DNA from 4 places in the Paenibacillus diazotrophicus genome. Region 3 is predicted to be linked to each of the others. Evidence: predicted binding sites of a transcription regulator. Region 3 holds the regulator's gene; each other region holds the start of a gene.
What was found. The regulator Rex, encoded in region 3, represses fermentation and respiration genes when NADH is low (regulators of the CRP and FNR family bind a similar motif). The targets are predictions, from matches to a motif close to TTGTGAAATATTTCACAA.
Positions count from the first base shown of each region.

Region 1: a site for Rex is predicted at 2,747-2,764, ahead of ACAN54_RS27945 (phosphoketolase family protein). Genes of this name have one in related genera too.
Region 2: a site for Rex is predicted at 2,437-2,454, ahead of nirB (nitrite reductase large subunit NirB). Genes of this name have one in related genera too.
Region 4: a site for Rex is predicted at 2,853-2,870, ahead of ACAN54_RS05680 (helical membrane plugin domain-containing protein). Genes of this name have one in related genera too.

Region 1 is NZ_JBGJZN010000011.1:71,132-79,338, reverse strand. It holds gene ACAN54_RS27950 (TIGR03915 family putative DNA repair protein) at 1-145, shown strand, start outside; gene ACAN54_RS27945 (phosphoketolase family protein) at 248-2,632, opposite strand; gene ACAN54_RS27940 (GntR family transcriptional regulator) at 2,901-3,623, opposite strand; gene ACAN54_RS27935 (VOC family protein) at 3,897-4,265, opposite strand; gene ACAN54_RS27930 (stalk domain-containing protein) at 4,603-5,574, opposite strand; gene ACAN54_RS27925 (pectate lyase family protein) at 5,810-7,975, opposite strand.
Region 2 is NZ_JBGJZN010000008.1:77,739-85,945, forward strand. It holds gene ACAN54_RS24850 (hypothetical protein) at 1-559, shown strand, start outside; gene ric (iron-sulfur cluster repair di-iron protein) at 737-1,468, shown strand; gene ACAN54_RS24860 (hypothetical protein) at 1,640-2,341, shown strand; gene nirB (nitrite reductase large subunit NirB) at 2,556-4,982, shown strand; gene nirD (nitrite reductase small subunit NirD) at 5,013-5,333, shown strand; gene ACAN54_RS24875 (formate/nitrite transporter family protein) at 5,382-6,200, shown strand; gene ACAN54_RS24880 (Crp/Fnr family transcriptional regulator) at 6,416-7,135, opposite strand; gene ACAN54_RS24885 (alpha/beta hydrolase) at 7,520-8,207, shown strand, end outside.
Region 3 is NZ_JBGJZN010000008.1:313,219-321,425, reverse strand. It holds gene asnS (asparagine--tRNA ligase) at 1-178, opposite strand, end outside; gene ACAN54_RS26070 (acetate/propionate family kinase) at 201-1,409, opposite strand; gene ACAN54_RS26065 (3-hydroxyacyl-CoA dehydrogenase family protein) at 1,406-2,278, opposite strand; gene ACAN54_RS26060 (AAA family ATPase) at 2,411-3,913, opposite strand; gene ACAN54_RS26055 (hypothetical protein) at 3,906-4,448, opposite strand; gene ACAN54_RS26050 (cell wall elongation regulator TseB-like domain-containing protein) at 4,877-5,395, opposite strand; gene ACAN54_RS26045 (amidohydrolase) at 5,440-6,741, opposite strand; gene ACAN54_RS26040 (redox-sensing transcriptional repressor Rex) at 6,728-7,381, opposite strand; gene dinG (ATP-dependent DNA helicase DinG) at 7,561-8,207, opposite strand, start outside.
Region 4 is NZ_JBGJZN010000001.1:1,242,649-1,250,855, reverse strand. It holds gene ACAN54_RS05690 (alpha-galactosidase) at 1-1,925, shown strand, start outside; gene ACAN54_RS05685 (nitroreductase family protein) at 2,009-2,629, opposite strand; gene ACAN54_RS05680 (helical membrane plugin domain-containing protein) at 2,962-3,369, shown strand; gene ACAN54_RS05675 (NAD(P)/FAD-dependent oxidoreductase) at 3,388-4,566, shown strand; gene ACAN54_RS05670 (class I SAM-dependent methyltransferase) at 4,826-5,437, shown strand; gene ACAN54_RS05665 (SGNH/GDSL hydrolase family protein) at 5,552-6,181, shown strand; gene ACAN54_RS05660 (ferritin-like domain-containing protein) at 6,441-6,899, shown strand; gene ACAN54_RS05655 (YhfM domain-containing protein) at 7,080-7,595, shown strand; gene map (type I methionyl aminopeptidase) at 7,617-8,207, shown strand, end outside.

The DNA of each region.
Region 1 (8,207 bases), on a different contig from region 3:
CCTTCGTTCCTCGCTGATGCCCAAGCGGTACTGGAAGCATCTTACGGAGATGGAGAACAGCAGAACCGGAGTGGCGGAGAGTAAGCCGAAGCTTGAAGAGGGATCACCCCTCTTGGAAGATGGGAAGTCGAAGTCCAAAAGCTGATTATGAACAGCAATCGATATCTAATATTTCTTCATACAAAAAGGGATGCCCCCAGCCATTTTCATGACCTTCAGGACATCCCTTATAGAGTAGCTTATGCTTTTAGTTCAAAGCCTTCCATACCCAATTCTCTACTTCTGGCAGATCGATACCTTCTTCACGGATATATTGGTTATGCTTCTTCACCATAGCATCCATTTCGTCGGCGATTGCTTGGTATTTACCGGCATCCGGCAAGCTCAGAACAGCTTCCTTCGTCAGGTCGAAACGGTCCATCTGATTCAGTACGCGCATATCAAATGGTGTGGTAATATCGCCGTTCTCCCGGTAGCCATGTACATGCAGATTATGGTTGTGGCGGTCGAAGAACAGATCTTTGATCAGGCCTTCATAGCCATGGAATGCGAAAATGACCGGTTTATCCTTTGTGAAAAATTGATCAAACTCGGCGTCAGATAAACCGCGAGGGTCCAGCTTCTGACTTCTCAGCTTCAGCAGATCTACCACGTTGATATAGCGGATTTTCAGATCAGGCAATTTCTCATGCAGGATGGAGATCGCTGCCAAGCTCTCCATAGTAGGCTCTGTACCGGACGAAGCAATAACTACATCTGGCTCTCCGCCTTTGTCTGTGCTTGCCCAGTCAATGATCTTAAGTCCTTTATCCACCAGTTCCTGCGCTTCATCAGCCGAGAACCATTGCGGACGCGGATGCTTGGACGACACGATCAAGTTGATCTTCTGACGGTCATTCAAGATGGTGTCAAAGACAGCCAGCAAGGTGTTGGCATCAGCCGGCAGATACTCACGGATAAATTCCGGTTTCTTGTCTGCCAAGTGGCCGAGCAATCCTGGATCCTGGTGAGTGTAGCCGTTATGATCCTGCTGGAACACTGTTGAAGTTGCAATAACATTCAAGGACGGAATATCTGTACGCCAGCTTTGATCTGTCGCTTTGCGCAGCCATTTGAAGTGCTGGGTAATCATCGAATCTACTACACGCAGGAAAGCTTCATAGCTGGCGAAGAATCCGTGGCGTCCAGTCAATACATAACCTTCCAGGAATCCTTCCGCTTGATGCTCGGATAGCTGCGAATCGATTACACGGCCATAAGGTGCCAGGAATTCATCTTGTGGTTCTTTAATGGAATCCATCCATTGGCGTTTGGTTACTTCAAACACAGGACCCAGGCGGTTTGACATGGTTTCATCCGGTCCAAAAATTCTGAAGTTGCGGTTCTCTTCATTAAGAGTGACAACTTCCTTCAGGTATTTGCCCAGCACAGCCATATCTTGTGCAATCACTTGACCCGGCACGGAATTATCCAGCGCATAGTTACGGAAATTCGGCTTGTGCAGGTCTTTAATCAAGTTGCCGGCATTGGTTACAGGGTTCATTCCCATACGTCTGTCGCCGGTAGGCAGGATTTCAGCAAGATCTGCGTTCAAACGGCCATTCTCGTCAAACAATTCTTCAGGTCTATAGCTGTTCAGCCATTCAAGCAATGCCGGTGCATGCTTCATGTGCTTTTGATCCACTGGAATCGGAACCTGGTGGGCACGGAAAGAGCCTTCGTTCGGCACTTTATCCCATTCCTTAGGACCAGTCCAGCCTTTAGGAGTACGGCAAACCAGCATCGGCCATACCGGACGGGTAGTGTCATTGTTTTCACGCGCATTCTTTTGAATGGCCTGAATTTTCTCGATAATGGTATCCAGAACCTTCGCCATTTGCGGGTGCATCAGATCAGGATTCTCGCCTTCAACAAAGAATGGTTCCCAGCCCATGCCTGTAAAATAATTGGTTAGCTCTTCTTTGGACATACGGGACAGAATGGTTGGGTTGCTGATCTTAAATCCGTTCAAGTGCAGAATCGGCAGGACCGCACCATCTGTAATCGGATTGATGAACCGGTTGGACAGCCAGGAAGCAGCCAGTGGTCCGGTTTCAGCCTCACCATCGCCTACAACTACTGCCGAGATCAGATCCGGATAATCCAGAATGGCACCTACGCTATGGGACAGGGAGTAACCAAGTTCTCCACCTTCATGAATCGATCCTGGAGTTTCAGGAGCCGCATGGGATGCCACACCACCAGGGAATGAGAACTGTTTGAACAATTTTTTGAGACCAGGGATATCCTGTGTAATCTCCGGGTAGATCTCCGTATAGCTTCCATCCAGATAAGAGTTGGATACCATAACCTGGCCGCCATGACCTGGACCTTCAACATAGAACATATTCAGATCATATTTGGAGATGACACGGTTCAGATGGGCATAAATAAAGTTCTGGCCTGGGATCGTTCCCCAGTGTCCGATAGGCTTAATCTTAACATCTGCGTCCTTCAATGGTTCTCTTAACAACGGGTTATCCTTCAAATACAGTTGTCCTACCGATATGTAGTTGGTCGCACGCCAGTAAGCGTCTAGCTTGGATAAATACGTTTTAGATGAATAATCCACGGGTAAAGTTGATAATCCCATTTCAATCCACTCCTATTCCTTTTTTCTGTTTTCTGAACATAATTACTTCTACAATTACATCATACCGCCGCGCTAATAAAATTCAATCATTTTAACAATTGATACGGTCCAATTTTGTGAAATTTTGAACATAGTATGAATAACGCAGCTAATCACTAACAAAAAGATCTTTATTTTTATAAATATGTAACTATATGTATATTCGTATGCGCACTTAAAAACACAAAAAAAAGACCAGGGAATGCTCCCCGGCCTGATCGTTAGAACGTTATTGTACAGATACAAACGTGTTGAATTTCAAATATTTGTAGTGGAACCGCATATGAGAGAATTCGAAGGGAGTCCCATTGTCCAGAAAGAAAATCCCCTCCATAATCCCTACAGGCTCATTCTCCTGCAGATGGAGCAATTCTTGATCATTAGCACCCGAAGGCTCAGCAAAAATAGACAAAAACGACTTGGTCACCGCCAGATTCCGCGACTCCTCCAGATAATGAAAGATCGATCCTTCGATAATCGTCTGGTCCAGGTTCTGGACAATCTTGATCGGAATAAAGCCCGTCTCAATCATGAACGGCTCGTCATCGAATAAGCGAAGGCGCACGATTTTGTACACAAAATCATGGGGCTGCAAGAACAGATCCCGCTGCAGCTCTTCCGTAGGCCGGATCACCTCGAAATCCAGCACTTTCACCTTAGGCTTTTTGCCATGCATCTGAAAGTTGTCGGTGACCCCCAGATTCGAGCCCTCGTAATTAAAGATCGATTCATTTTTTATGTATAACGGATTGATAAAGGTGCCTGAACCCCGTTTTTTGAAAATAATCCCCGAGTTCTCCATCTTCATCAGTGCGCGTTTGATGGAACTTCGGCTTACCTGGTAGGTTTCGCTAAGACTGCGCTCATCCGGTAGTCTCATATCGGCAAACTTTCCCGCAAAAATCTTCATTTTGAGATCATCAATAATTTGCTTATAGACAAATTGGGTCATGGGGTACTCCTTCTTCAGAACTGTAAAGAGCTAAATAACAATAATAAATATAACATAATTAAGTGAGGGATCATACAGAGTAATGTGGACAGGGGCGGGCTCGTGGACTGACATGAAAAAACTCCCCTCACAGTAACAGGGTTTATTATTTCACCTGTCTACCGTATGGGGAGCATATCGCGTTTAGGAACACGGTCTTAATATTGTAATAATCACTTAGCTCCCTGTGACAGAGGAAGTTATCACTATTATCGAGCTAGATACATTTGCGTATTAGGCTTTACTGTGAAGGGTAATTAGGTAACCATCTGGGTCGGCAAATGTAAAGGTTCGCCCGAATGGCCCATCTATTGGTGCGGATGTAATCTTTACGCCTGCTGCAATAAGCTTGTCGTGGATTTCTTGCGTATCAGGGGCATGAAGCCACAGAGCAACACCAAGTCCAGGCTGAGTCCCTGAACCGAGTTCTATTCCTGGCATTAGGTCACGAAGAGCAAATGCAATAGGCTTTGTTTCAAAGACCACAGCATGAGGTGGTCCCGCCTGTGAGCGGACCAGTCCGAGATAGTTTTGATAGAATTCCGCAGAGCCTTCAAGATCGCTCACTTGAAGTGAAATGAAGTCGGGTCCAATTACTGACATATAATGTTCTCCTTTGTATATGGGGTTGTTTATGGTTATTAGCATAAATGGTAATACTGACATGAGCCGAAAACACCACACGGCATAACCATAACGCAGTATTCGTATCTTGAGTCCTGTAAAATAACCTCACTTTCATTTTGTATATCTTGATAATACATCCCGTTACTGACAACAGTATGTCAGTAGCGTTCTTTCATTTTTTCGATTTCTTCTTTTAAATCTTGGCTCCATCTGCTGCCAAGTCAATTTTGACTCTGCGAAAGTCAAGTTATTAAGGCGTAATCATGCGGAGTAGACAAAAAAAAGACACCCCGAAAGGTGTCCTTTCCCTTAGCTACTCAAGCTTGAAGTAAAAGAAAGAGTTGGCATAGTCGTCAGTGTTATTGAGTTGAAGGGTTAGATAGTTCGTCAACCCCTTGGTTACAGGTACGATTACCAGTCCTTCAGCACTGTAGCTGTAGCTTTGACCCGACTCAAGCTTTTTGAAATTAGTTGCGTCTTGGAGAGCTTCCCTTAAGGAACCAGTGAACCCATAATCCGTTACACCGATAATACTGTTGCCGTCTGAAGTTTTAGAACCCCAGAGGTTTGGCATAAGAGCAACATCAACATATGTACTTTCGTGTTTACCATATGAGATAAGCTTACCGTTCTTCAGAACAATCTTAACCTTAGCCAACTTATAATCAATTAGAGCGTTTGCTTCCGGCTCCCTGAAACCAAGCGCTGCAATTTCACTTCTTGAAATTGACTTTACGGAGCTTACGGAGACCGTATAGTTCCCAGTGTATGCAAAACCATCATAACTATAAGGGTCATCATATGAAACAGATTTGCCAATTGAAATTGCAGAACCAAAGGTTTTACCATTGCTGGTTGAAGCCGTCGTAGTGGATTGACTTGGTGCAGTTGTAGGAGCCGGTGTGTTTGCAGGAGCCTGGGTAACAGGTTGTTGTGGAGTCGATGCCGTACTAGCATCATTGTAAGGAATCCCGCTATTATCTGAACCATCAATAGAAATAGTTAGTGAGGATGCATCAAAATCAACTTCTGCTCCAAGCGCTTCAGAAACAGATCTTAGAGGAACATATGTAGAACCGTTATATACCAAAGCGGACAAGTTATTACCCGATTGATCCTTCGGAGTCCACTTAGCACCGTTAAGAAGAAACTTAATATCGTGGTTCAATTTAGCCTTGATCGTCTCAACACCAGTTCCTGCGAATACTCCTACTGAGCCAAACAGTAGACTTGAAACTACGATCGATGAAATAAAGACCGATTTTCTCATTTGAATCAACTTCATTCTTATAAACCCCCCAGTATTTATTAGTGCGCGAAAGTAAGAGACACCAATTTTGGCATCTTTTACTACATAGTACCGCAATTTATTATAAACTTTACCAATAATTCTGTCTATTATGTTGTTTCTTGTAAAAAAAGATCGAAAATTGTAACGCCTGTGCGCTATACATGAAAAAGACACCCCTGGAGGTGTCTTTCGTTTTACTCTTTATCACTGGGTCAGGATAGTAACTTATCTACTCCAACTTCATGTAATACAAGTTCGTAGTACTATCCTTTGTAATCGTATGTGCACCTGCCGTAAGAGAGACAGTGGCAATGCCGTTCGTGATGGGATAACTTGTTCCATCCACCTTGATGGCGGTTCCATCTGCTGTGTTGAACACTAAAGTTAAGGTTGAGGCTTTGCCGGCGGTGAACCCAATGCTAGTTGAACTCTCGATTTTCAAACACTGGGTTAGGGTCAGGCCATTATATACCACAGTCCCCTTGGTGGTTGAGAGATTCCCTTGAATATTGAAGAAGCTGCTAGTTGTTCCATTGGTGGTAAAGTTATGGACATACGCTCCTGCTGTAGGCGTTGGAGTCGCTGTCGGTGCTGGAGTTGCTGTCGACGTTGGTGCTGGTGTTGCTGTCGGTGCTGGTGTTGCCGTTGGCGCTGGAGTCGCTGTTGGCGCTGGAGTCGCTGTTGGTGCTGGAGTCGGGGTCGTTGGGTTGGAGTTCCCCCCTACAGATACTAGCCCCGTTGTATAGCTGCGAATGGCGGACATTAGCGCTGTATTCAGTGAATACGATACGTCATCCACCGAATCATTAAATTCCCAGGTGAAGTCTCCGCCATTCAGGCGTCCGGCTTCTGCCGTAACGATCTGTTCAATAGCGCTCGCGCTATCGATGTCAGAGGCACTTACCCCTGTATCTACGCTCGTATCGAAGTTGTTATAAGCTGTTCCGCCTACTAAGGCTTTATACGAGCTTGGAACGGTTTCATTTCTCGACGATACTACATAGGCATCAAAAGAGGTTGTATTGGCCGGAGCTGTTCCAGCATTGGAGTTGGCATAAATAAGACTTGCCGCTTCAATAATGCTATTGTTGTACGCTTTGATCATCCCTCCGTTTTCACCGGAGAACGTACCCTCCTCACCGATAGCATCCGTTCCTTGTAAGGAGCTTAACATTGGGTTTTTGACATGTCTAAAAAGATTTGATTCTACAAAAGCTGAAGCGCCTGTTGTAACCCCAACACCATATTTCGATACTCCGTCATAGAAGTTATTATAGACATGAACAGAGGCCACTCTTATACGCGGATGACGGGAGTCTGAATGATCGAACCAGTTATGGTGGAAGGACACAAAGAACTCAGCCGATTCGCTCAAACCGAATAGAGCTGCTTTGCCGGAATCCCAGTAGTGGTTGTAGGAAATAGTAATATACGTTGATCCCTTTTTAAGGTCTGTGGAACCGTCACCTTTGGCTTGGTCCGCGTCGCTCCCTGCAGATCCATAGAAAATATCATTATTATGCACCCACACGTTCGCATTGCCCGTATCCATTGAAATGCCATCATCCGGGAACAACATCACTCCGATGTTCCTTACTTCCACATTACCTACATATCTGAGCAGCATTCCCCACCCATACGCATACGCATCGTCTCCGATACCTTCAATCGTTATATTCATTTCCGAATAATTGCTTTTACCTTTGACTTCAAGGTATCCAGTGCTGTTAAGTTGTCCACTCAGATCGGCAGCTGTAACCTTCCCAATAATGCGGATGGCAAGCGGCGTTGTATCATAGCCTTTTTGTCTTAGTGCCAGAATTCCGCCAAGACCCACACCTGTCTGCACAGCGCCGGAGCTGTTGATTTTCACATCGAGCGTTACCGTTTGCGCATTCTTAGAAGTAATATACAGCACTTGTGCACCAGTCTTAAGCGTACCGTTCTCATTATAAGCACCTGAACCCGATCCATATTGTGAGTTTGCCGAAAAAGCGAATCCTGACCGGTCAAATGATGCTACAGACAGCGTATTAGAAACCGCACTTACCGCCCCTCCGCCTGGCAGCGTGGCTTCAACCTTCATGACATAAGCCCCCGCAGCAAGCCCCACAACATCCGCTCTCCAGTAGGAAGCGTATTTACGGATCAATTCATTATGAATTTTTTGATACCCGGAATCTGCCGCACTTGCTGGTTTAACATATACATTGTACCCGGTAGCATTACTAACAGGGGTCCACTCCACATACGCAGCTTCATTCCAGCCTCCACTGCCAGTGATCGTAAGTCCAGCAGCATGTACGACCGAATTTGACCATCCGCCCGCTATTAAAGATAGTACAAGCGAAAACAACATCATTATACTGGCTATCTTTGCAGCTCTTTTCTTCATTCTTTTGCCTCCTGATTGAATAGTTTACAGACAAACATGAAATCGCTTGCAAGTTCTCACGAAGCTTCTTCATCTCCTCCTTCTCCAAGCTGCTTGTCTCTTATTCCGGTTAATCCAAACCATTGATCTTACTTATAATACATATTTTGGAACTATAACGCCCTGAGCATACCAATCGCTACAGCGGTTCCGATACAATCATTTACTCATATCAGAGCTCATCCTGCGGTAT
Region 2 (8,207 bases), 240 kb from region 3:
TGACATCATCTCCTCTTTATACAAGGGGGATAACGATAGCGGAAGTGTTTTTCAAAAGTGGATACAAAGCCCAGCTGGCTGGAAATGTATCGGCTGTGAGCGCCATTGTCTTGAGCCCTCAGCTGGTCCGGCTATTCTATCATCTGGCAATCCCCGCAGGTTTACCTTCCATAATGGCATCCGCCAAAGTATGGTGCTGCAGGCAGTGATCTGGTCGATGTATGAAAGTACGCTACTCTTCCAGCCCTATTTGGGTGAGGATTCTTTTCTGGATGAGGCGGATCTGGATACGATCTCCACGTACTTCGTACCGACTTATCTAAGCAATCATCCTCTGGTCCAGAATGGCAAACGCTGCAAAGTATACCAGGAGTCAAATATCCGGGTGTATCAGGAATGGATCGCCGCTCCCGATTTGGTGCTCCAGTGGAATGGAGGCCTGACTGAAGGACGGTGGATGACTGGGGTCTATGTGGACCACTCACGTTTTGCGGGGCTGGGACCATATCTGAAGGATGCGCAGGGCAAGCGGACGTATATGCGGGCCACGGTGCAATGATTCTACTGTCCTTCCTTTGGGCCCTTACGGACTGTATGTACTGTAGGCATTCCTAGTTCCACCAGTTCATTAAAATTTTTTATATTCAGTGCGTACAATCACAAACTGTCTCCCCTGCTGGCGTTAAGGTATAGAGGTACAAGAAACCTATACCAACAACCCAAGGGAGGGCCCCTTATGACGGCCAAACAATTTAACAATACAATGACAGATCCATCCATTCATTTCACCGGTGAAGCCATGGTGAGAGATATCGTCCTGCAATTCCCCAAATCAGCCGATTACTTTAAGGCACAGCGGATTGACTTTTGCTGCGGAGGCGCGAAACCATTGGCAGAGGTAGCTGCCGAAAAAGGACTGGATACGGATGCAGTTATTCAGGATCTGAACAAACTATATGCCGAACATCCGGTGCTTGAAGAAGATACGGCCTGGAATGAAGCGTCTTCGGAAGAACTGGTAGATTATATTATTAACAAGCATCACAGATATTTGCGCGAAGAGTTACCGCTTATCGCCCAGAATGTAACGAAGGTCTTCCGCGTTCATGGTGAAGATTCTCCGCACCTGGCTGAGGTTTACCGCTTATTCCATACGCTGCGTGAAGAATTGCTGGAGCACACAGCTAAGGAAGAAGAGAGCGAATTCCCCAAAATGCTGGCCTATGATAAGAATCCAAGCGAAGAAGGGTTGACTGAACTGCGCGGACTTCTGCATTCACTGGAAGAAGAGCATGACGGGGCGGGAAACATTTTGCGCGAGTTGCGGAGAGTTACTGGGGACTTCACCCCGCCGGAGCATGCCTGCACCACCTACCGTCTCACTTATGCCCGGCTTGAGGAGCTGGAGGGAATGACCTTTGAGCACGTGCATCTGGAGAACAACATTCTCTTCCTGCGTTACCAATAGAGGATTATCGGTTTTACAAGTCCCTTCGGGGACTTTTTTTATGGGCTGGGACCAGGAATATTTGAGAACCGCACCCATTTACGTTATTCTTAAAAAGACTATGTACATAATCAAGACCTGTCTGAGCAGCAGTAGAAGGCTGGAAGCTGGCGGGAGAAGGCGGTGCCGGGAATGTCCGCGAAGTGGGTGTGGCGTATTTTGCTGGGAATGATGATCATGGCAGCTTTGAGCAGTTGCTCTTCAGTTCTGGAGTCCCAGACCGATGGCAGCAATGCAGGAACCGGTAATGCCGGACCGGCGCTTTCGGTTCTGGTCGGCAACAGTGAGCTTGCCTCAAGCTCGGGCAGGCAGCTAAGCGAGGCCTATACAGAAGGATTGACGCTTATTGAACTGTTTAAGAGAAGTGGGGTAGTCACCTTTGCGGATGACGGCTACAATATCCTGGCAGTCAACAAAGTATCTTTAAGCCCGGAATGGGTCTGGGAGATTGAATTGAACGGCAAAAAAATAACGGATTGGAACACCCGCGTTGACCGCGTGGATAGCATTGTTGCTGAAGCAATCCCAGCAGCAAGCGGGGCCGAGCTGCAGCCGGTTATTTTCACGGTGAACGGTGGCAGTGAGCAGCCACAGATGACGCATTCTTACGTGCTGCCTTATTCCAGAGAGTTGTCTGTCCGGGGTGTGCTGCAGACCAGCGGAATGGTACAGCTCTCCGAGGACAATAAAACAATAATCAGCATCATGGAGTACAAGCCGCTCAGTAAGGAGGCATGGACGCTGAAGGTTAATGGGAAGCAATTGCTGGACACCGGGATTGATATGAAGCTTAGACCCCAGGATACTCTGGAGGTTGAGCTGGTACTGCGTTAAATTTAAGATCACTTCGCCATTTTCCCTAGTTTTACGACATAGGGGAAATGGCGATTTTTTTGTATCCAAACGTATGGGGAAGCAGTTAAGAAATTATGTGAAATACTTCACAAATAATGTGATTACAATCACAAATCCCTTTCAAATTTAAACAGTATAATTTCACTATAAAGTATGTTGTGAGGAAGTTCAGAGCTTGAAGGAGGTCATTACAGTGACAGTGGAGAGAGAAAAACTAGTACTCATAGGTAACGGTATGGCAGGGGTAGGCACAATCGAGCAGATTTTGAAGCTTGGCGGCGCTTATGATATTACTGTATTCGGAAGTGAGCCACATCCCAATTACAATCGCATTATGCTGTCATATGTTCTGGAAGGCAGCAAGACGATGGAGGATATTGTCCTGAATGACCGCCAGTGGTACGCGGATCATCATATTACTTTGCATACAGGAACTACTGTTATCCGTATTGATGAAGCATCCCGGCAGATTATCACGGATAATGGGCTGTCAGTTGCCTATGACAAAGCCATAATCGCCACAGGCTCGAACTCGTTCATTCTACCTGTACCGGGAAGCGACAAGGAAGGTGTAGTCGGCTTCCGCGATATCGCGGATTGCGATGCGATGCTTGCAGCAGCGAAGCAGTACCGTACGGCAGCGGTTATCGGGGGCGGACTCCTGGGACTGGAAGCGGCTAAGGGACTTGTGAATCTCGGTATGGATGTTACGGTTGTACATTTGCTGGAGGATCTGATGGAGCGTCAGCTGGATCATACAGCTTCCTCCATGCTTCAGGCGGAACTGGCCCGTCAGGGTGTGAAGTTTGCTATGGGTAAGCAGACTGTAGAGCTGACCGGAGAAGAACGTGTGAACGGATTACGCTTCAGTGACGGAACAGAGCTGGCGGCAGATTTTGTAGTGATGGCAGTAGGAATTAAGCCGAATACTCAGCTTGCCAAAGAAAGCGGTATTACGGTGAATCGCGGGATTGTTGTCGATGATTATCTGCAAACCTCGATGCCAGGTGTATATTCCGTTGGTGAATGTACGGAACACAGAGGGACCTGTTACGGTCTGGTAGCACCGCTGTTCGAGCAGGGGATGGTGCTGGCCAAACATCTGTGCAATGTGCCGACTCAGCCGTATGAAGGTTCTGTCGTAGCCACCAAGCTGAAAATTTCCGGAGTGGATGTCTTCTCTGCCGGTGAGTTCACGGAAACTCCAGAACATACCGTCATCTCTTCCAAAGATGAATGGAAACGGACCTACAAGAAGATTCTGCTCAAGAATAATACCATTGTTGGGGCCGTACTCTTCGGCGATGTCACGGAATCAGCCAATCTGCAGAAGCTGGTGAAGCAGGGTTCGGAAATGACGGATGAGATCTACGGCGAAGTTATGGGTACTGGTTGCTGCGGTGGAGGCGGAGCCAAAAAGGGCTTGTCGGTGGAAACGATGGCCGATGAAGAGATCGTCTGCGGCTGTAACGGTGTGACTAAAAAAGCCATTGTCGATGCCGTAACGGAGAATGGATTCACCACTGTGGATGAGATCAAGGCCTGCACCGGGGCTACCCGTTCCTGCGGCGGCTGTAAACCTGTAGTGGAACAAATCCTGCAATTTGTCCTTGGGGACAGCTTCCAGCAGAGCGCCAAGCAGGGAATCTGCGGCTGCACCACCCTGAGCAGGGACGAGATCGTAGCCGAAATCACCTCTAAAGGGCTGAAGACAACCAAAGAAGTCATGAATGTACTGGACTGGAAGCAAGCCGAAGGCTGCTCCAAATGTCGTCCGGCAGTGAACTATTATCTTGGCATGATCTATCCTGACACTCATGAGGATGAGAAGGAATCCCGTTTTGTCAACGAACGGATGAGTGCGAACATCCAGAAAGATGGTACCTTTACAGTTGTACCTCGTATGTATGGCGGTGTTACGACACCGGAGGATCTGAAACGGATAGCTGATGTCTCTTTGAAATATGATGTTAAGGTTGTGAAGGTCACCGGCGGACAGCGTCTGGACTTAATCGGCATCAAAAAAGAAGATGTGCCCAAGGTGTGGGAGGAGCTGGACATGCCATCCGGCTATGCCTACGCAAAATCCCTGCGTACCGTGAAGACCTGTGTAGGCTCGCAGTTCTGCCGTTTTGGCACACAGGATTCGATGGGAATGGGAGCAATGCTTGAACGCAAATACGAGCGCCTTGATTTTCCAGCCAAGTTCAAAATGGCAGTCAACGGCTGCCCGCGCAACTGTGCAGAATCCTGCACAAAGGATATCGGCATCGTCGGTAACGATGGAGGATGGGAGATCTTCATTGGCGGTAACGGCGGAATCAAGCCGCGTATTGCTGACGCCTTCTGCAAGGTGAAAACTGATGAGGAACTGGTAGAGGTCTGCTCCGCAGTCATGCAGTATTACCGTGAAACCGGCAACTACCTGGAACGGACTTCCGAGTGGGTGGAACGCATGGGACTTGAGCAGATTCAGAAGGTGATTCTGGAGAACGAAGAGCAACGTAAAGAGCTTGCTGCACGTATAGATTTTGCCCTGGCACAGGTTTCGGATCCCTGGAAAAAAATGTTGGATGACCAGGAGACACGTACCGCACTTTTTGAGCAGGCAAGAGTCTGACCTATACCCACTATGAGAGGAGAGAGCTTAATGCAAACCACTACACAAGAATATGCTGTAGGCACGGTGGAAGAGTTCCTGCTGCAGATCGGCCGGGTTGTTACCACCGGTGAGATTGAATTAGCCATTTTCCGTACCTCGGATGGGGCCGTTTATGCCCTGGAGAATCGCAGTCCGCATCCCAAAGGCGGTCCGCTGGCTGAAGGGATCGTCTCCGGCTACTATCTGTACGATCCATTGTATGACTGGAAAATTGACCTGCGAAGCGGCGAAGTGCAAGCCCCAGACCATGGTCAGGTGAAGGTCTATCCGGTTCTACTGGACGGCGGTATTGTAAAGGTCAGCCTGTAAATATATTGGATGAATAAATAATTATTTGGAGAATGGCGGGGTGGACGTGTGTTTACGCAAAGTGTAGAGAATATCGTAGAGACGGCAGTATCCAAACGGGATAAGATGAATGAAAGTCTGCCGAAATACTTTCTTGCCGCATTGCTGGCTGGAGCCTATGTAGGCATTGGTATTATTCTGATTTTTTCGCTCGGGGCGCCACTGGCAGCAGTGAAATCTCCTTTTCAGCCGCTGATTATGGGTATGTCCTTCGGGATAGCCCTGACACTGGTAGTCTTCGCGGGCTCGGAGCTGTTCACCGGGAACAATATGTTTTTCACTGTAAGCACACTTGCGGGAAGAACCAGTGTATGGGATACGGTTAAGAATTGGGTTCTCGTATTTATCGGGAATGTTGCCGGTGCGGTGATTCTGGCATTGCTGATCCGGGGGACAGGATTATTTTCAGCCGCTCCGGCTGAACATCTGATTTTTACAGCAGCGGCTAAAAAAATGAGCCTGCCGTTCTCTGAGCTGTTTTTCCGCGGTATTCTCTGTAACTGGCTAGTCTGTCTGGCACTGTGGATGTCCTCCCGTGCCAAAAGTGAGACAGCTAAGCTAGTGCTGATCTGGTGGTGTTTGTTCGCATTCATAGCAAGTGGCTATGAGCATAGTGTTGCGAATATGACGCTGCTGAGCGTAGCCCTGCTCCTGCCTAACCACCCAGAGACCATCACCCTAGCCGGATGGATGCACAACATGATTCCAGTTACCTTGGGTAATATTATCGGCGGCGGTGTGTTTGTCGGCATGGCGTACTGGATGATCTCCCCGGTGCGGGCTGCACGGACTGGTGTTATTAATAAGACGAAAAAGCAAGTCAGCTAGATTCTTAGAGAGCCCTGTGGTCAATGACTGCAGGGCTTTTTTGCATGAGTGAATTAAATGAACCTGGCACGAAATTTGTATGAATAGCGGGAAACTGCCCTGGTAAGAAAAAAAGACGCCGGACAGGGCGTCTTTGACCACTCTATTAATTTATGCGAATTCTCCGGGTCATATATGATTCATTGAGGTGAATAGAGGGTATTAGTATTAGGAAATTAAATGCGGCAAATTTCGTTAGGACACAATTCACAGTGGCAGATGTCTTGAAGCATCGACAGATCCTTAATCACAATCATGCCATTCTCATATTCCACAGCATCTTTTTTACGCAGATCGCTCAGCATCCGGTTGACGCTCTCACGGGTTGCGCCGATCATGTTGGAGAGATCCGTATGCGTAATTTTTTTGTTGATCAGAATGCTGTCCCCGGTCTTCTCGCCATAGGTATTGCCCAGTCGAATCAGGGTGGAGCAGAGTGCGCCAGGCTTGCCGTACATCATCAGATCACGGAATTTCGTCTGTGTGAGACGGTGATGGATACCCATCCATTTCATAAAGTCGATGGCAAAATCACAATGCTGGCAGATAAGAATCTCCAGATCCTTCTGCTCGATAACGCCAACTTCGCTTTCTTCAATCACTTCAGCGGTGAAGCTGTGCTTGGTGCTGAAGAAAGGATCTGCCTGACCTACCATATCCCCTGCCTGATACATATACAGAATGAGTTCTTTGCCTTCGTCAGTAGATTTGGTAAGCTTCACACGTCCACGTTTGATATAAAACAATTTATCCGAGTAGTCACCTTCCCAGAACAAATGAGAGCCCTCAGGTACCATACGCTCTTTCATTGTAACCAGAAGCCGGTTAAAGTTCTGTTCGGAGAAACAGTTTGTATTGCCGTGGGCCTCGATAACATTATAATGTTCCTTTATCATAATCGATATCCCCTTTATTCCCTCAGTTTTTCAGTAAATTTTAAATTAATTATACCTTGAAATTCCTCTTTATGGGTGATAATTTTCGTTAAAAAGTGTCGATTTTTTAACATTGTGATAATTTTCACTTCAAAGGTGTGAGATTTAATATTCTTTTGAGCTGAAATAGGGATCAAAAGCATTAATCACTCACTATTATAGCAGTAGTCACCTATTATGGACAGATAATGGGTGCTGCTGTTATTTTCTTTTTTAGCGAACATTGATTTTTTAGGATCAACCCCAGGATTGCATGAATGGTAAGACCTTGATAGACTTGTTGCAGGGAAAGAAAGCGATTTCCTGAATGATTCTATCATAATGAGGAAAGCTTGAGGGATGAGTATGGAGACTTTATTATTATGGCCTGAGGGGGCACCAGGGGCACAGGGAACAAGTGATGAGGATTGTCCGGCGATTACGCCTTATCTGGTGGAAGGTGATAAGAATGCTGCTGTGATCGTCTGTCCGGGCGGGGCCTATGCTATGCGGGCGGACCATGAAGGCGGGCCGGTTGCAGAATGGTTGAACTCGCTGGGAATATCAGCCTTTGTGCTGCGTTACCGTGTAGCACCTTATGGTTATCCACATGCATTACTGGATGCACAGCGCGCGCTCCGGATGATCCGGCACCATGCAGACGAGTTCGGAATTGATTCTGGCAGATTGGGCATTCTGGGATTTTCGGCAGGGGGACATTTAGCTTCTGCTGCTGGTGTATTATTCGATAAAGGTGATGAAGATGCTATAGACCCTATGGAACGACAGTCCTGCCGCCCTGATCTGCTGATCTTGTGTTATCCGGTAATATCTATGGCTGAAGGTGTTACTCACCAAGGTTCAAAAGAAAATCAGTTGGGAAGCCATCCTGATCCGGAGCTTGAAGAACGGCTCAGCAGTGAGCTTCAGGTAACGGCAGCAACACCGCCAGCGTTCTTGTGGCATACCTCGGACGATGAGGCAGTGCCGGTGGAGAACAGCCTCCGATTTGCCGCAGCGTTAAGCCGTCATCATATTCCGTTCGATCTTCATA
Region 3 (8,207 bases):
CCCAGACCTGCTCCGGCACTTCCGATTTCACCACAACGCCCTGGATATAGCCTGTACCATCGCGAAGCTGCAGGAACTGAATTTTACCGCTGGAGCGCTTGTTGTTCACCCAACAGCCGATTACAACACTTTCCCCAACATGTTCATTCACGTTCTTGATTACACTCTTGTTAGCCATCCCTACTGATCTCTCCTCTGATTTAGCCGTTAATTCCTTGCACAATACGATAAGTATCGCGTGCAATGACAAGCTCTTCGTTTGTCGGAACCACGAGCACCTGCACCTTGGATTCTGCCGTAGAAATACGGCGCGGATCACCGGAGCGGACCTTATTGGCTTCTGCATCCAGTTCAATACCAAGGTAAGTAAGGTTATTCAGCACTTTGGCACGCAGCAAGGCGGCATTCTCGCCGACACCGGCAGTAAATACGATCACATCTACTCCATTCATCGCTGCCGCGTAAGAACCGATATACTTCCGCAGACGATACTCATACATTTCAAAAGCAAGTGTAGAGTTCGGCTCGCCTTTTTCCGCACCATCAATAATATCACGCATATCGCTGCTGACGCCAGAAATAGCCAAGAGTCCGCTGTGCTTGTTCAGCATCGAATTCACTTCGCCAACGGAGAGCTCTTCCTTGTTCATTACATATGGAACGATTGCCGGATCAAGGTCTCCGCTGCGGGTACCCATCATCAGGCCTTCAAGCGGTGTCATCCCCATCGAAGTATCAATGGACAGTCCGCCGTCAACAGCAGTCACGCTCGCACCGTTACCGATGTGGCAAGTAATGATCTTAAGGTCTTCAAGCGGACGCTCCAGATATTCTGCAGCAGCCTTGCTCACGAAATCATGGGAAGTCCCGTGTGCGCCGTAGCGGCGAACCTTGTATTTGTTGTACAGCACTCTAGGAATGGCATACATATAAGCTTTCTCAGGCATGGTCTGATGGAATGCAGTATCAAAAACAACGGCCTGCGGTACACCAGGCATATTCACTTCGGTTGCCGTAATCCCCATCATTGCTGCCGGATTGTGCAGCGGTGCAAGGTCAAACAATTGGCGGATCTTGGTTTTGGCATCGGCATCAACCAGCGCGGAAGCCTTGAAGAATTCGCCCCCGTGAACTACACGGTGTCCAACTGCGTTAATCTCGTCGATTGAAGCAATCACTCCGTGCTCTTTGTCAGTCAGACAAGCAAGCACCTTGCGGATCGCAGTATTATGTTCAAGAATTTCACTGACTTCAGTAATTTCCTGTTTGCCTGTTGGCTTGTGGTTCAGAATGGAGGAGTCCATCCCGATGCGTTCTACCAGACCTTTGGCAAGTACAGATTCATCGGTCATATTGTAGAGCTGGTATTTCAATGAAGAACTTCCTGAGTTAATTACTAGAATATTCATACACGGTCACCATCCTTGTCGTACTTGAAGAATCCTTCGCCCGATTTCATGCCCAGTTGTCCTGCACGCACCATTTTCTTGAGAATAGTGGATGGACGGTATTTCAGTTCACCGTACTCCCGGAACATATTCTCCAGTGCAGCAAGAACGGAATCCAGACCGAAACGGTCAGCCATTTCAAGCGGCCCGTGCTGGAATTGATAACCGATACGCATAGCATCATCAATATCTTCAGGAGAAGCGACACCTTCCTGCAGGACATGCATAGCTTCGTTAATGAACAGGCAAATGAGGCGTGAAGATACAAATCCTGGAGATTCGTAGATCATGACGCCTTTTTTCTCAACAATTTCATCAACAAAGGCTTTGGTATCTTCAAAAGTGCTGTCAGAAGTTTTCAGTCCGCGCACGATTTCGACGAGATCTACCTTCGCTACAGGATGTATGAAATGCATGCCGATGACGCGTTCCGGGTACATTGTAGAGCTGGCAAGCTCAGTCAAGCTGAGTGTAGACGTGTTGCTGGCCAGAATAATGTGGCTCGGACACACCTGATCGAGCTGATTGAATACCTTTTGCTTGGCTTCCAGGTCCTCGGTGATAGTCTCAATGACCATATCGCAGGAGCTAAGTTCAGCGAAATGTGTTACTTTTTCGATACGGCTAAGAATCAGTTTCTTTTCAGCTTGGGTAATTGCCCATTTCTCCAGCTGTTTGTCGAGACTTGTCTCGATCATTGCATAGGAATAGTCCAGTCTTTCTGCGGTTTTCTCCACAAGCATAACATCCAGGCCTTTGGCTGCCAGCATTTCAGCAATCCCTTGACCCATTGTGCCACCACCGATGACACCGATTTTTTTAAAATTCATGTAAAAGTCTCCATCCTTTCAGGTATCTATACTTTTGTATTGTACCTTGTCTGTCGTAAAAAATATGTAGCCCGACATATAATAATATCTTAGCATGTCTGAAAAGTAAAAAAAAATAACCGGCATAAAGAATTATGCCGGTAAAAGGACACTGTCACGAAATTGACAACGAAATTGCTCTCCGGAGAGAACTTCTTCTTTCATTAATATGTCAAGAGAGTAATCAAATACATTTCGCTGCTTCCCGAGAAGCTCATGAGTACGCACCATCAATTCATCCAGTATTTTACTGTTTTCCTTCATTAACTCTTCGGTGGTAACCATTTGCAGATTAGCGATCCCAAGTGAAGTCAGTCCCGACTTCATCATTGTCTCCACAATATTCAGCGCCTGATCGAAGTCACCACGTGATCCGGTGCTTCTTCCGCCATAGTACATTTCTTCTGCTACTGCTCCGCCCAGCGCAATCATAATCTGATTCTCCAGGTAGTCCTTTGTATACAGATACTGCTCAGTCTGCGGGTTATGCCGTACGTACCCAAGCGCTTGCCCGCGCGGCGTAAGCGTAACCTGGCTGACACTACCGGGACGCAGCAGCTCGGCCATAATGGCATGTCCCAGTTCGTGGATCGCCACCCGTTTCTTCTCTTCGTGGTTCGTCTCCCGGTCTGTCTTTTCGCCCATCATCACTTTATCGATTGCCATCGACAGATGCCGTTGCTCCACTTCTGTCAGGTTCTCACGCATCATGTAGATCGCTGCTTCGTTCATCACACTCTCGAGCTGTGCACCGGAGAAACCGTAAGCCTCTTCTGCAATCTTATCCAGATTAACCCCTTCATGCAGCGGTTTATTCTGGGCATGGAGATCGAGAATAGATTTACGGCCTTTCTTGTCCGGCATGTCCACCTGGATATGACGGTCGAAGCGGCCGGGACGCAGCAGCGCTGAATCCAGCATTTCTTTGCGGTTCGTTGCCGCGACCAGCAGAATGCGCGGCGTATCATTATTGTAAATTCCGTCCATTTCGGTCAGTAGCTGATTGAGTGTCTGATCATACTCACGCTGCTGTCCGCCTTCGCGCTTGCCGCCGATGACATCAATTTCATCGATAAAAATAATCGCGCTCTGTTTATTTTCCTTCAAAGCGCGTGTCCGTGCATCCTTGAACAAATCACGTACGCGTCCGGCGCCGACACCGACATACATCTCCACGAACTCACTGCCTGATGCAGCTACGAATACAGAGTTTGTATAGTGTGCTGCAGCTTTGGCCATAAGAGTCTTACCGGTCCCCGGAGGGCCTGTCAACAAAATCCCTTTGAGCGGACGGATACCAAATTTGCTGATTTCTTCATGGCGGATCAGAAAATCCAGCGCCTCACGCAGCTCCTGCTTGGCATTGTCCTGTCCTCCGATTTCTTCAAAGGTCAGCTTCGAAGGGCCGCTCTTCTTACGTTTTTTGTCTCCTCCGGCATTCACTGTTAATCCGCCGCGCAGATGTGCAATAAGGAGCAGTGCGCCAACCATACCGGCCGCAATGATAACCGGAAAAATATTAATGCCGATAAACGCCATAAAAATCATCAGTACAGGAACAAATCCGATGACTACCTCTTTCCAAAACTTAGGCATTATTCCACACTCCCATCGTTGCCGCTGCGCGTGGTAAAATAATGAATTTGCTTTCCTTACCGTCGCTAAGGCTCACATATACGTTATTATCATCGATCTCTGTTGTAGCGACCACACTGCTGTAACTGGGATTCTGAGATTTCAGTTCATCCAACTTCGCAGGAATTAATGTATATTTACGGCTCTCCATCGCTTCAGCAACCGAGAACATCGCTTGATCCCAATATTCATCCAGAAGCTGACTGGAATGCTGCTCCACATCCAGTTTTAGTGCCCGGCCGTTAATAGCCGATCTTCCCTCAGTATTTACGTACTGAACAAGTTCACGTAATTTTGTGCCCGGCTTCAAATCAAGTTTCAAAGTAACCTCATTACGTTTAATAGAGATATGGGAATCATTCACTCCCTCATAAGCAGATACTATCTTCCGAAGCGGCTCCTGCACGGCGAACTCCCGATAGGAATACCAGCCTCCGAATAGCAACGCAGCAGACAGCAAAGACGTTAGCAGTACAGGCATAAGGCGTAGCTTCATGAAACGTCCTCCTCTCAATAATAAAAAACAAGTTACATAATAGAATAGATATGAAATAGCGTGTCTACCGCTCTTCCGAGACTGACATGCTCTTTAGCATGCCTTAGTACAAGTAGTAGTATATCATAGGTGTATATACGATTTCGAAGAAAAGTGTGAATATATTTAAAATTTTCAGTACTAATTTCTGGGCATACTGACAGCTCATTTCCCCTTATATCGACACCAAAGACCGCAACATTTAGTGTTGCGGTCTTTTTTCTTTGGATACTATTTGTTTTTTTATATCAAAGTTATAATTATGTCTTCATCAAAAGTATATATCGGCTGATATATCCGTTAATACAGCCTATCTTTCATCTTCCCCATATACAAAAAAGCGGGTAGACAGATTACTATCTACCCGCTCGATATTCTACTCTAGCACTTTATCGGCTTGGTAAGCTGTAGCCGTCTCCAATCGCGCTGCCATCGGCAAATCGGTAAAACTTGTAATAATACCTGCCTTCCAGCTTGTAAAATAACTGCCAGGCATATTCTCCGTTATACACTCCGGGCAAAAGCCGTTCAATGCTGCTTCCCGGCAGATCCGTTGCTATGACGGAGCGGATTTTCTGCTCCGACATGCCCTTGGACAACTCTTCCGCATACACATCGTTGTCGCCTCCGGCGGGTTTGCCATCCCGGGTAAAACGCACCCATACCATAAGGTCCGTTCCAGCTGCATTACGTCCTGTGAGCACCCAGTATATCGAATTTTCGTCCCAGACGGACTTCTGTGCTTTGGTTACCTTGGTCAGCCCTGCCCTTGCTTCAGCAACCTCTCTGGCTGCACTGCGTTCGTTCCACTGGTCTTTCATCACGTAAGCATAGAACTGGCTTAGTCCGAACAGAAGGAGCAGAACCAGGAGGATCCCCAGCAGAAGCCATTTTCTTCTTTTCTTCAAAGTGCAGCTCCCTTTCTTCTGGATGCGTCATTGATCCTGTTCATTTACCGTTTCAGCAGGCCCTCGAAGGTCTCCTGCGCCTTGCGGCGGATAAGCTCCTCATCCAAGGTCAGGCATTGACCATTCTTCACCACTTGCTTGCCGTCCACCCATACATGTTCTACATCGTTGGCACTTGCCGAATAGACGGCATGGGAAAGCAAATCCGTATGCGGAAGGAAGTGGGGCTGGTCGATATTTAGAGCTATGAAGTCTGCCTTCATCCCTGGAGCCAGCCGTCCTGTATTGCCAAGGAATATGGACTGTGCACCATATTCGGTCGCCATCAGCAATGCTTCCGGTGCCGGTACAGCTGTCGGATCTCCGCTCACACCTTTGTGGATCAGAGCAGCCAGGCGCATCTCCTCGAACATATCCAGGTTGTTGTTGCTTGCAGCACCGTCCGTGCCCAGCGATACCTTGACTCCCGCCCGCAGCAGCTCCGGTACCCGTGCTACCCCGCTTGCGAGCTTCAAGTTACTGCCAGGATTATGCGATACCCCTACGTTGTAGCGGGCTAAAATCTCTATTTCTTCATCATTCAAATGAACTCCGTGAGCCACAAGCGACGGGCGGGTGAACATCCCCAGCTTCTCCAGATGTGCAACAGGACGCAAGCCGTAATCCGCCGCATTCTGTTCAACTTCCCGCCGGGTTTCCGACATGTGCGTATGCATAGGCAGGTCCAGATCATGGGCAGCCTGAACAAACTTTACGAAAAATTCAGGAGGACAAGTGTAAGGGGCATGCGGGGATATCATTGTCGTGATTCTTCCATCCGCCTTGCCATGCCAATTGCGGGCAAAGGCTATCGCTTCTGCCAGTTTATGGTTCTGCACATCCTCCGGACAAAGTCCGATAACCCCGCGCATAAGTACAGCACGCATGCCCGATTGTTCTGAAACCTCGGCAACCCTGTCCATATGATCATACATGTCCAGGAAGGTGGTTGTGCCGCCCTTCAGCATTTCCAGTACAGACAATGAGGTTCCCCAAAAAACATCGTCTCCGGTGAACTTTTCTTCCATTGGCCACATTTTCTCCTGCAGCCAATTCTGAAGGACCATGTCGTCACCGTATCCGCGAAGGAGCGACATTGCTGTATGACCATGGGTATTGACCAGCCCCGGCATGAACAGCAGGCGGCTTCCGTCAATAGTCTGCGTACCTTCTTCAATGACAGGTTTGGCTTCTCCTATGTATGTGATGATATCCTTTTCTATAGTCATATAGCCGCTTAGTACTGGTGTCTCAGTACCCGGAACCAGAAATCGGCCGTTTACAATTACAATCTTATTGCTGTGCATCTTCCACTTCGTCCTTTCCATCATGCAAATAATAGGCGAGACTCTGCAAATCAGTAGTAAAATCAGCGGCATGAACCCTGATATTAGACGGGGTCTTCAAGATCACCGGTGCAAAATTAAGAATGGCCTCAATGCCTGAATCGACCAGAATATCGGCAACGTTCTGCGCTTCGCTATCCGGTACCGTAATAATTCCAATACGGATGCCCTGCTTACGGATTGTGCTTCCCAATTCTTCCATGGGCTGCACGGTAAGTGAGTTAATCTGCTGCCCCACCTTGGGAGCATAGGAATCAAATACAGCAGTGATTTTCATGGTGTCCTTCAAGTAGGCATTGTAATTAGAGAGAGCGTGACCAAGATTACCTGCCCCCACCAGCGCCACGTTGATCTGTTGGTCAAGCTTCAGGATATGGCGGATTTTCTCAATGAGGTATGAGACATCATAACCGATACCCTTTCTGCCGAAATCCCCGAAATAAGCCAGATCCTTGCGGATTTGGGCTGGATTCAGTTCAAGCTTTTGTCCCAGTTCCTGGGAAGATACGGTGGAGATTTCACGCTTCAGGAGATCGTTCAGGAAGCGCAGATACACTGGAAGTCTGCGTACCACGGCCTCCGATATTTTATCCGATTTCATATTTTCTCCTCCTAAAAGTTTTGTGAGCATTGCATCATAATATTACTTCGTACAAAACTTACTTCGTAAGCATAAACCAAGTTTTGTGAGCTTAGTCCATTCCCCGGCGTCACAGCAGAACCGGACGCCAAGAAAACGGAGTTTTGTTGTTCTTTGACTATAATAGAAATGATTGCAGGTTAAGATACACTGCCGTCTTCCAGCCATTCCGCAATTCGCGGAACCATCTGATCTGTCAGCATATGTTCCATCTTGGGTCCAGGCAGCGAATAGAGAAAGTACTTTCCATAATAAGATTCAATAACCCTTGTATCGTATACAATAACAATACCCCGATCTTGCGCAGTACGCACCAGACGTCCGAAACCCTGCTTGAAACGAATAACGGCCTGGGGGACTGACAACTTCATAAACGGGTTCTTTTTCTGAGCCTGAAGCAGTTCAGCCTTAGCCTCCGCAAGCGGATGGTTCGGCGGCTGAAAAGGCAATCTGACAATGGCAAGGCAGGTTAAAGCCTCCCCGGGAATATCCACACCTTCCCAGAAGCTGCTGGTTCCAAGGAGCACAGAAGCTGCACTATCCTGAAAACGCCGGATCAGCTTGCTCCGGCTGCCCCCTTCCACTCCCTGCCCCAGTACAGTGATATCCTCAGAGAGGAGTGCCTCCTTCAGAGGATCATAGACCTGGCGCAGCATTTTATAAGAAGTGAAAAGTACAAGCATCCGCCCCCGTGTTGCCACAGCTGCCTCAGCCAATGAGTGCACCAGCTTATCGACAAAACGGGCATCGCCCACGCTGCCTTTGACACTGGGGAAATCACGCGGGA
Region 4 (8,207 bases), on a different contig from region 3:
CCTACCAGATTCAGGCACCTGGCGGAACGACGGCCTCCGAGGCCGTATATGATACCCATCGGATCTACAGCGGCAAACCCGCACTTGAAGGCCTCCCGGCGACTTATGCCGAGCATGAGGATGAAGCGGAGACTCTGGAGCTTGAACTGCTTGATAGCGTAGCCGGGCTGCGGATCATACTCAGTTACACTGTATTTAATAAATTGAATGCGATTACGCGATCTGTTCGTTTTGTGAATGAAGGTGCAGGGGAGCTGAAGCTGCTGCGCGGACTCAGTATGAGTGTAGACTTGCGGGATTCCAGCTATGATCTGCTGCACTTGTCAGGTTCATGGGCAAGAGAACGTTATGTAGAACGCAGGCCGCTTGCATCAGGGATGCAAGGCGTAGAGAGCCGCAGAGGGGCAAGCAGCCATGCCCATAACCCGTTCATAGCCCTTCTATCGAAGGGGGCAGACGAAGATCAGGGGGAGGTATATGGCGTCAGCCTGGTTTATAGCGGCAGTTTTACCGCTCAGGTTGAGGTTGAGCCGTATCAGACAACCCGCTTGTCGATGGGCATCAATCCCTTTGATTTCAACTGGTTGCTTGAGCCGGGAGAATCCTTCCAGACCCCGGAGGCAGTGCTTGTCTTCTCTGCTGCCGGCCTTGGCGCGATGTCCAGAACCTATCACAAGCTGTACCGTACGCGGCTGGCCCGCGGTACCTTCCGTGACCGTACACGTCCTGTGCTTGTGAATAACTGGGAGGCTACCTATTTTGATTTCACTGCCGATAAGATTGAAAATATCGCCCGGGCCGGCAGCGAGCTGGGCATGGAGCTGTTCGTCCTGGATGACGGCTGGTTCGGTCACCGGGACGATGACCGCAGCTCACTTGGAGACTGGGTGGTTGATCCGAACAAGCTGCCTGAAGGATTAGAGGACCTCGCCCGGCGGGTGAACCAGCTTGACATGCAGTTTGGACTGTGGTTTGAACCGGAGATGATCTCGCCGGATAGTGAACTGTACCGGCAGCATCCGGACTGGTGCCTCCATGTGCAGGGCCGCCGCAGAACGCTGGCCCGTACGCAGCTGGTGCTGGACTTCTCACGCGAGGATGTCTGCCAGGCGATCGGTGACCGGATCGCGGCCGTTCTGCGGTCAGCGCCGATCACCTATGTCAAATGGGATATGAACCGTAATATGACAGAGATCGGATCTGCACAGCTGCCACCGGAGAGACAAAGGGAAACAGCACACCGTTATATGCTTGGTCTATATGGTGTGCTTGAGCGAATCACTTCGGAGTTCCCGAATGTGCTGTTCGAGAGCTGCTCCGGAGGCGGGGGACGCTTTGATCCCGGGATGCTCTTTTATATGCCTCAGACCTGGACGAGTGACAACACCGATGCCATCAGCCGGCTCAAAATCCAGTACGGCACAAGTATCGTCTATCCGCTGAGCGCCATGGGCAGCCATGTGTCGGCGGTTCCGAACCATCAGGTGCAGCGTAACACATCCCTCGAACTCCGTGGACATGTGGCCATGTCGGGTAATTTCGGCTATGAGCTGGATTTGACGAAGTTCACAGAGGAAGAAAAAGCAGCGGTAAAAGCGCAGGTGGCGCTCTACAAAGAACTGCGTACGCTTGTCCAGTTTGGAGAGCAGTACCGGCTTCGTAGTCCTTTTGAAGGGAATGAGACGGCGTGGCTGATTGCGGCGGAGGATCAGTCGGAAGCTGTGGTCGTCTATGTCCGCACCTTGGCTGAGCCCAATGATAAGCTATACCACTTGCGTCTTAAGGGTCTTGATCCGGCTGCAGATTATGAATGGCTGGAAGGCGGAGGCGTATATGGGGGCGACCATCTGATGTATGCGGGATTGCCGCTACCTGCGTTACACGGTGATTTTCAAAGTGTCCTGTGGCGCTTCCGCAGAGTGTAGAGCTTGGGGATTGCCGCAGTGTTATGTTTAAGCAAAAAGAGCCATCCGGGTTGCCCGGATGGCTCTTTTTGGGTACGTCTTGTTTACTCAAAAAACTCAACGAACTCATTAATCGGCTTACGGTAGCCGCGGGGTCTGATCTTGTGCTTATTGTCTTTGCCGATGGTAATCATCATGACCGGCACCATATGATCCGGTAAATTCAGAGTCGCCTTGAGGGCTTCAGGATCAAAACCAATCATCGGGCAGGTATCCCAGCCCTTGTCCTTGGCGATCAGCATGAACTGCATCGCTGACAGGGAGGCATTGCGGATCGCTTCATCGCGCTGAAAAGCATCATTTCCAATGTAGGAGCCATTGATGGCTTCGATGGTTCCTTCATATTCTTCCTCGCTCATCGCTCCCAGCATTTTTAGGCCGCTATAAATTTCCGGTGCCTGCAGATACGCATTCTTGTCTCCGAGTACAACGATGACGGCGGATGCTGTATGGATTTTGTACTGGCCATAGGCGGCTTCGCGGACTTTTTCTTTCAAGTCTTCATCAGCGACTACTTTATAATGGGCGTGCTGCAGATTATAGGCTGAAGGGGCTAGACGGGCCAGCGAGAACATTTCCTCCAGTTCACTCTTAGAAATCTTGATGCCCTCTACGAAGTTGTTTGCTGATCTGCGTGCTTGAACCAATTCTGAAAAAGTGCCCATGTTCATTCCTCCATTGTGTATGTAGTAGTTAATAATTATAAATAGCTAATATTAATAAATATACTTACTATTTGTTACTTACTAAACATACCATGGCATTTTCCCTTCGTCAATGACTAAATGTAATACGGTACTAAATTTTTTTATGAAATAGAGGGAATTATCGAAATCCGAAGAATAGAAGTGATTTTAATCACAAAATGGGGCTATTCCGGCAAAAAGATTGTGACATTTATTACATGAGGAATGTTATAATAATCACATTGATTATGAGTTGTATCATTTCGTCCCATTTCTATATGAAATAAAGCTAATGTAAAGGAGCGCTCATTATGTCAGAAACCATTACGCAATCAAAAATTAATGAAGAACTTATGGATCAGCTCTTGAAGCCTGAGGTGCAGGAGTCCTTAACCACACTGGTGGAGCAGCTTCCCCAGATTACGCAGCTGATTGGTGCTTTATCCAAGTCGCTTGATTTTGTGCAGGCTGTTGCATCCGATGATGTGCTGAAGAATGATACAGTGGGTGCTATCAAAGAGCTTGCTGAGCCGGTAGTAGATAGGGTAAAAACGATGGCAGCTACTGTGATCGAAGCCAAGGATCGTGCCAATGAGAGCAGTGAAACGATCAGCCTGTTCGGTATGATGCGTATGATTAAAGATCCGCAGATGCAAAAAATGCTTCGTTTCATGAATGCTTATCTGCAGGTCAGCGGCGAACGTAATCCACATCAATAAGGACGGAGGAAAATTATTATGTCAAAACATATCGTGATTCTCGGTGCAGGCTATGGCGGTCTCCTGAGTGCTATTAACGTGCGTAAATATATGAGTAAGGCAGAAGCCAAAATTACAGTTGTCAATCAGTATCCGACACACCAGATTATTACCGAGCTCCATCGTCTGGCTGCAGGGAGTGCATCGGAACAAGCTGTAGCCATGCCGCTCACCAAGCTTTTTGCCGGAAAAGACATTGATCTTAAAATAGCCAAGGTGAAGTCATTCTCCGTCGATAACAAGCAGGTGCAGCTGTCTGATGGTACAGCACTCACCTATGACGCGCTTGTTGTTGCACTTGGCAGCACTACTGCATATTTCGGCATCCCAGGGCTGGAAGAGTACAGCATGGTGCTGAAATCCGCTGCTGATGCGATCAAAATTCATTCCCATATTGAAGACCGCATTCGTGAATACTCCAAAACGAAGAATCCTGCCGATGCGGCAATTCTGATTGGAGGCGGCGGGCTGACCGGTGTCGAGCTAGTGGGCGAGATTGCTGATGTGCTGCCGAAGCTGACCAAACGGTATGGGGTAAATCCTCACGATATCAAGCTGATGCTGGTAGAAGCCGGACCCAAAATCCTTCCGGTATTGCCGGATCATTTGATTGAACGTGCGGTAACAAGTCTGACTGCCCGTGGCGTATCCTTCCTGACGGGTCTTCCTGTAACCAATGTGGCGGGTAATGTGATTGATCTGAAGGATGGGCAGCAGATTGTAGCCAATACCTTTGTATGGACCGGTGGAGTTCAGGGCAACCCTCTTGTTGGGGAATCCGGCCTTGAAGTGAACCGTGGCCGTGCCACAGTCAATGACTTCCTTCAATCGACCTCACATCAGGATGTTTTTGTGGCAGGGGACAGCGCCGTTGTGTTCGCAGCAGATGGACGTCCATATCCGCCGACCGCACAAATCGCCTGGCAGATGGGCGAGCTGATCGGTTACAATCTGTATGCTTATCTGAATAACTCCGCATCTGAAACGTTCAGCCCGATCAACTCGGGTACCCTAGCCAGCCTGGGACGCAAAGACGGAGTGGCGATTATTGGCGCCAGCAATACTCCGCTCAAAGGTTTGCCTGCAACCCTTATGAAGGAAGCGAGCAATATCCGTTATTTGTCTCACATTAAGGGATTGTTCAGCCTGGCATACTAATATTCTTTTTATGACTTTATTGAATTTCTTTGATGACCTTCAAGCCGATCCCGTTCCTTATGCTATATAAGGAACGGGTGGGTTTGGAGGTTTTTTTGCTGTGGAACAGGATTGGATAATGGTGAAAATTTACATAGTAAATAGTTGGAAGCTGCCTTATGCTGGGTGAATCGGGGACTGAAACCTAAAGGCAAGGAGCTTCAGGAAGCTCTGCCTGCCGCCAAGGTGAAGTTGAATAAACTATGAAAGGGAAGATACAATGAATGAAATATTTAAGCAAATACCATTATATAGATTTGTAATGTATTGTAATGACACTACTATGGATAAGACAGTATTAGATTGTGGTGCAGGCGGAGATTGTCCGCCTCTCAGCTTATTTTCAGATTATGGATACTTAACACATGGGATAGAATTTAATACGAAGCAATTAGAAGAAGCTAATCAATATGCAATCAGGAAAAGTCAGCATTTGAACATTGAGCATGGAGATATGAGACAATTAAAGTTTGATAACGAATCATTCAGCTTTGTATATTCTTACAATTCCGTATTTCATATGATGAAGACAGATGTTGTAAAATCTATGAATGAAATGATACGCGTTCTAAAGCCAAACGGCCTGCTTTTTGCAAACTTTCTTACCACAAAAGATTTTCGTTGCGGGACAGGTGTAGCCTTAGGTGAGCATCAATATGAGCAGATGGAAGATGATCATCCTGTAATCCATTCCTATTATGAAGAAGATGAACCGGATGTGTATTTTGAGAACATGGAAATATTGTACAAAGAGAGCAGGGTATTAGAGAGAATCTTTGAAGGTCAAAGAATCAGACAAGGATTCGTTGATTATATTGTGAAGAAAAAATAGCGGGATTGGACAACCATACTCTCTTCCGTTCATGCAGAATGTTATCATTCCAATCCATTTGCTATAATAACTATGTTTATACTAAAAGTAATGTTTCATAGGAGGTTTTTCAGTATGGAATTTCAAGAAAATGATATCATTTTATTTCAGGGTGACAGTATTACAGATTGGGGACGCAACTATGAAGATCCGTCCTCGCTCGGTGTGGGCTATGCACTGATGGTAGCCGCACGGCTTGGACTGCTATATCCTGAGAAGAAGCTGACCTTCATCAACCGCGGAATCAGCGGCAACCGTGCGGTTGATCTGCAGAAACGCTGGGACAAGGATTGTCTTGAGCTGAAGCCGAATGTAGTCTCAATCTATATCGGTATTAATGACACCTGGCGCTGGTTTGATTCCGGTGAGGAAACTTCGGCTGCACAGTTCGAGGCCATCTACCGTGATCTGATCGATCGCACCCTGGCAGCTACAAATGCCAAGCTGGTACTGGTTGAGCCTTTTGTGCTGCCGGTTCCTGAAGACCGCAAAGGCTGGCGCCAGGATCTGGACCCGAAAATCCATGTGGTGCGTGAACTGGCCCGTGAGTATGGTGCTTCCCTGGTTCCGCTCGATGGATTGTTCGCTGCTGCATCCGTGAAGGCAGAATCTGCGTACTGGGCACCGGATGGCGTTCATCCTTCGCCGGCCGGACATGCACTCATCACCGATGCTTGGCTGAGAGCAGTAGGAGCCATTAGCTAATTTAGCAGGCAGCCTGTACTTCATTACATAATCGTCTGCCAATTTCTTAGGCCGATCCGTTGAGATATAACGGATCGGCCTTTTGTTTTGAGCTGAAGGCCCCGCTTTCCATACACGAGGGAAAATACTAAGTTAATTAGACTTTACTCTTGACAGTGATTAACTTTAGCAGTAAGTTAAAACATGTAAATAGATTGCGTAAAATATAATTGTAAAAAACAAAATTGTTTATTAAATAGTATACGAGGAGAAATCTATTATGCCTAAAAATGAAAAAACTATTGATTTATTCCAGATGTTAGTAACTATACTTTCGCAGCAGTCAGTAGGACACAGAATAGAGTCCAGAATTTTTGCCAGCCAGGGTTTTTCAAAACTTGGAGAGAAATATGCAGAACACGCAAATGAAGAGATGCAGTTTGTCGAGAAATTTATTGACCGTATTATTGATCTAGGCGGCATCGTCAAGAACGGTGGAGTGAAGGAAGTTCCGGTATACGAAGATATCGAAGAATGGCTTAAATATGATGTGGAGCTTTCAAAAAGCGGCTTAGGCCAAGTAGGCGAGGTCCTTGAATCCATGATTGGCGATCCAATATCCTACGATCTTTTCAAGGATTATGTCAAGGATGAGGAAGAGGATATGCTGTGGGGAGAGCAGCAGCTTGAGCTTATGAAATTAATAGGCAAACAGAATTGGTTGATGAAACAGATATAAAATGATAATGGAGATTTTTCTGGACGGGATAAGCACAGGTTGGAGTCTCAATCAGAAACTTAAAGGGAAGGATCTGCAGGCATTGCAGGTTCTTTTTTTTTTTGCAAAAGCGACAGAATGTAATTTGGTTCACAAGACTGATATAATTAGAGGATACATAAGGATTTGGAGGTGGAATCCATGAAAAGGCTACTGCTTATGGTTCCGGTTCTGCTGGCTGTTCTGCTGAGCGGCTGCCAGAATGCTTTTGGATTCATTAATGCGAAATGGATTTCAGAGATTACCCTTGACTATCAGTTATCAGACAGTAAAGTACAGGATGGACCTTTCGAGAGCAAGACCTTTACTGATCCTGCATTTATCAAGCTGATGGCAGATGCGATGAACGGCAGCAAACGGATAAAGGGCGAGCTGGATTATGGTGCCGAGTTCAGGATGAAGCTGACCTATGGGGATGGCTATACAGAGGATTATATTCTGAATCTTGGAGAGGCTAGCGGGAACCGTGGACTGCTGGTTTCGGAGGAGAACAGCGGCAAAGGATATTCTGTTCCCGTCAAGAATGCCGATAAGCTAAGAAAGCTTGTCTATGCCGAAGAGAGCTCCGCCACTGACACCGGCTCTGAAGCTGCTGAGGTTTTGGTTACTGTCAGTAGGCCGGTAAGAACAAATTCAGATTTCCCAGTGAAACGATAGAACCGAGAGGAATGTGGGCAGATGACTAGTGATACAGCACAGGATTTGCAAGGGCTGAAGACAGTAGGCCAACTAGTAGGATACACGATAGCAGAAATGAGGAAAAGTGTTGTGCCGGGGATGACAACCGCTGAACTGGATGAAGTGGGGGCAGCAATTCTGAAGCAGTTCGGCGCGAAGTCAGCTCCCAAGATCACGTATAATTTTCCGGGCAGCACCTGCATCAGTATCAATGAAGAGGTAGCTCATGGAATCCCCGGCTCCAGAGTCATCCAAGCTGGCGATCTGATTAATATAGATGTCTCCGCTGAGCTTTATGGTTATTACGGAGACGCCGGGGTATCTTTTCAACTGCCGCCATATAATGAGGAGCTTGTCCATCTGTGCCGCAGCACTGAAGAGACTATGATGTCTGTTATCAATCACCTTAGAGCCGGTATGAAAGTTAACGAGATTGGCCGTGTGATGGAGCTTGAAGCCCGTAAACGCGGATATAAAACCGTACGAAATCTGTGCAGCCACGGTATTGGCAGATCGCTGCATGAGAAGCCTTTTGAGATCCTTCCGTTCTATAATCCGCGGGTAACGACAGTGCTGCAAGAAGGTCAGGTC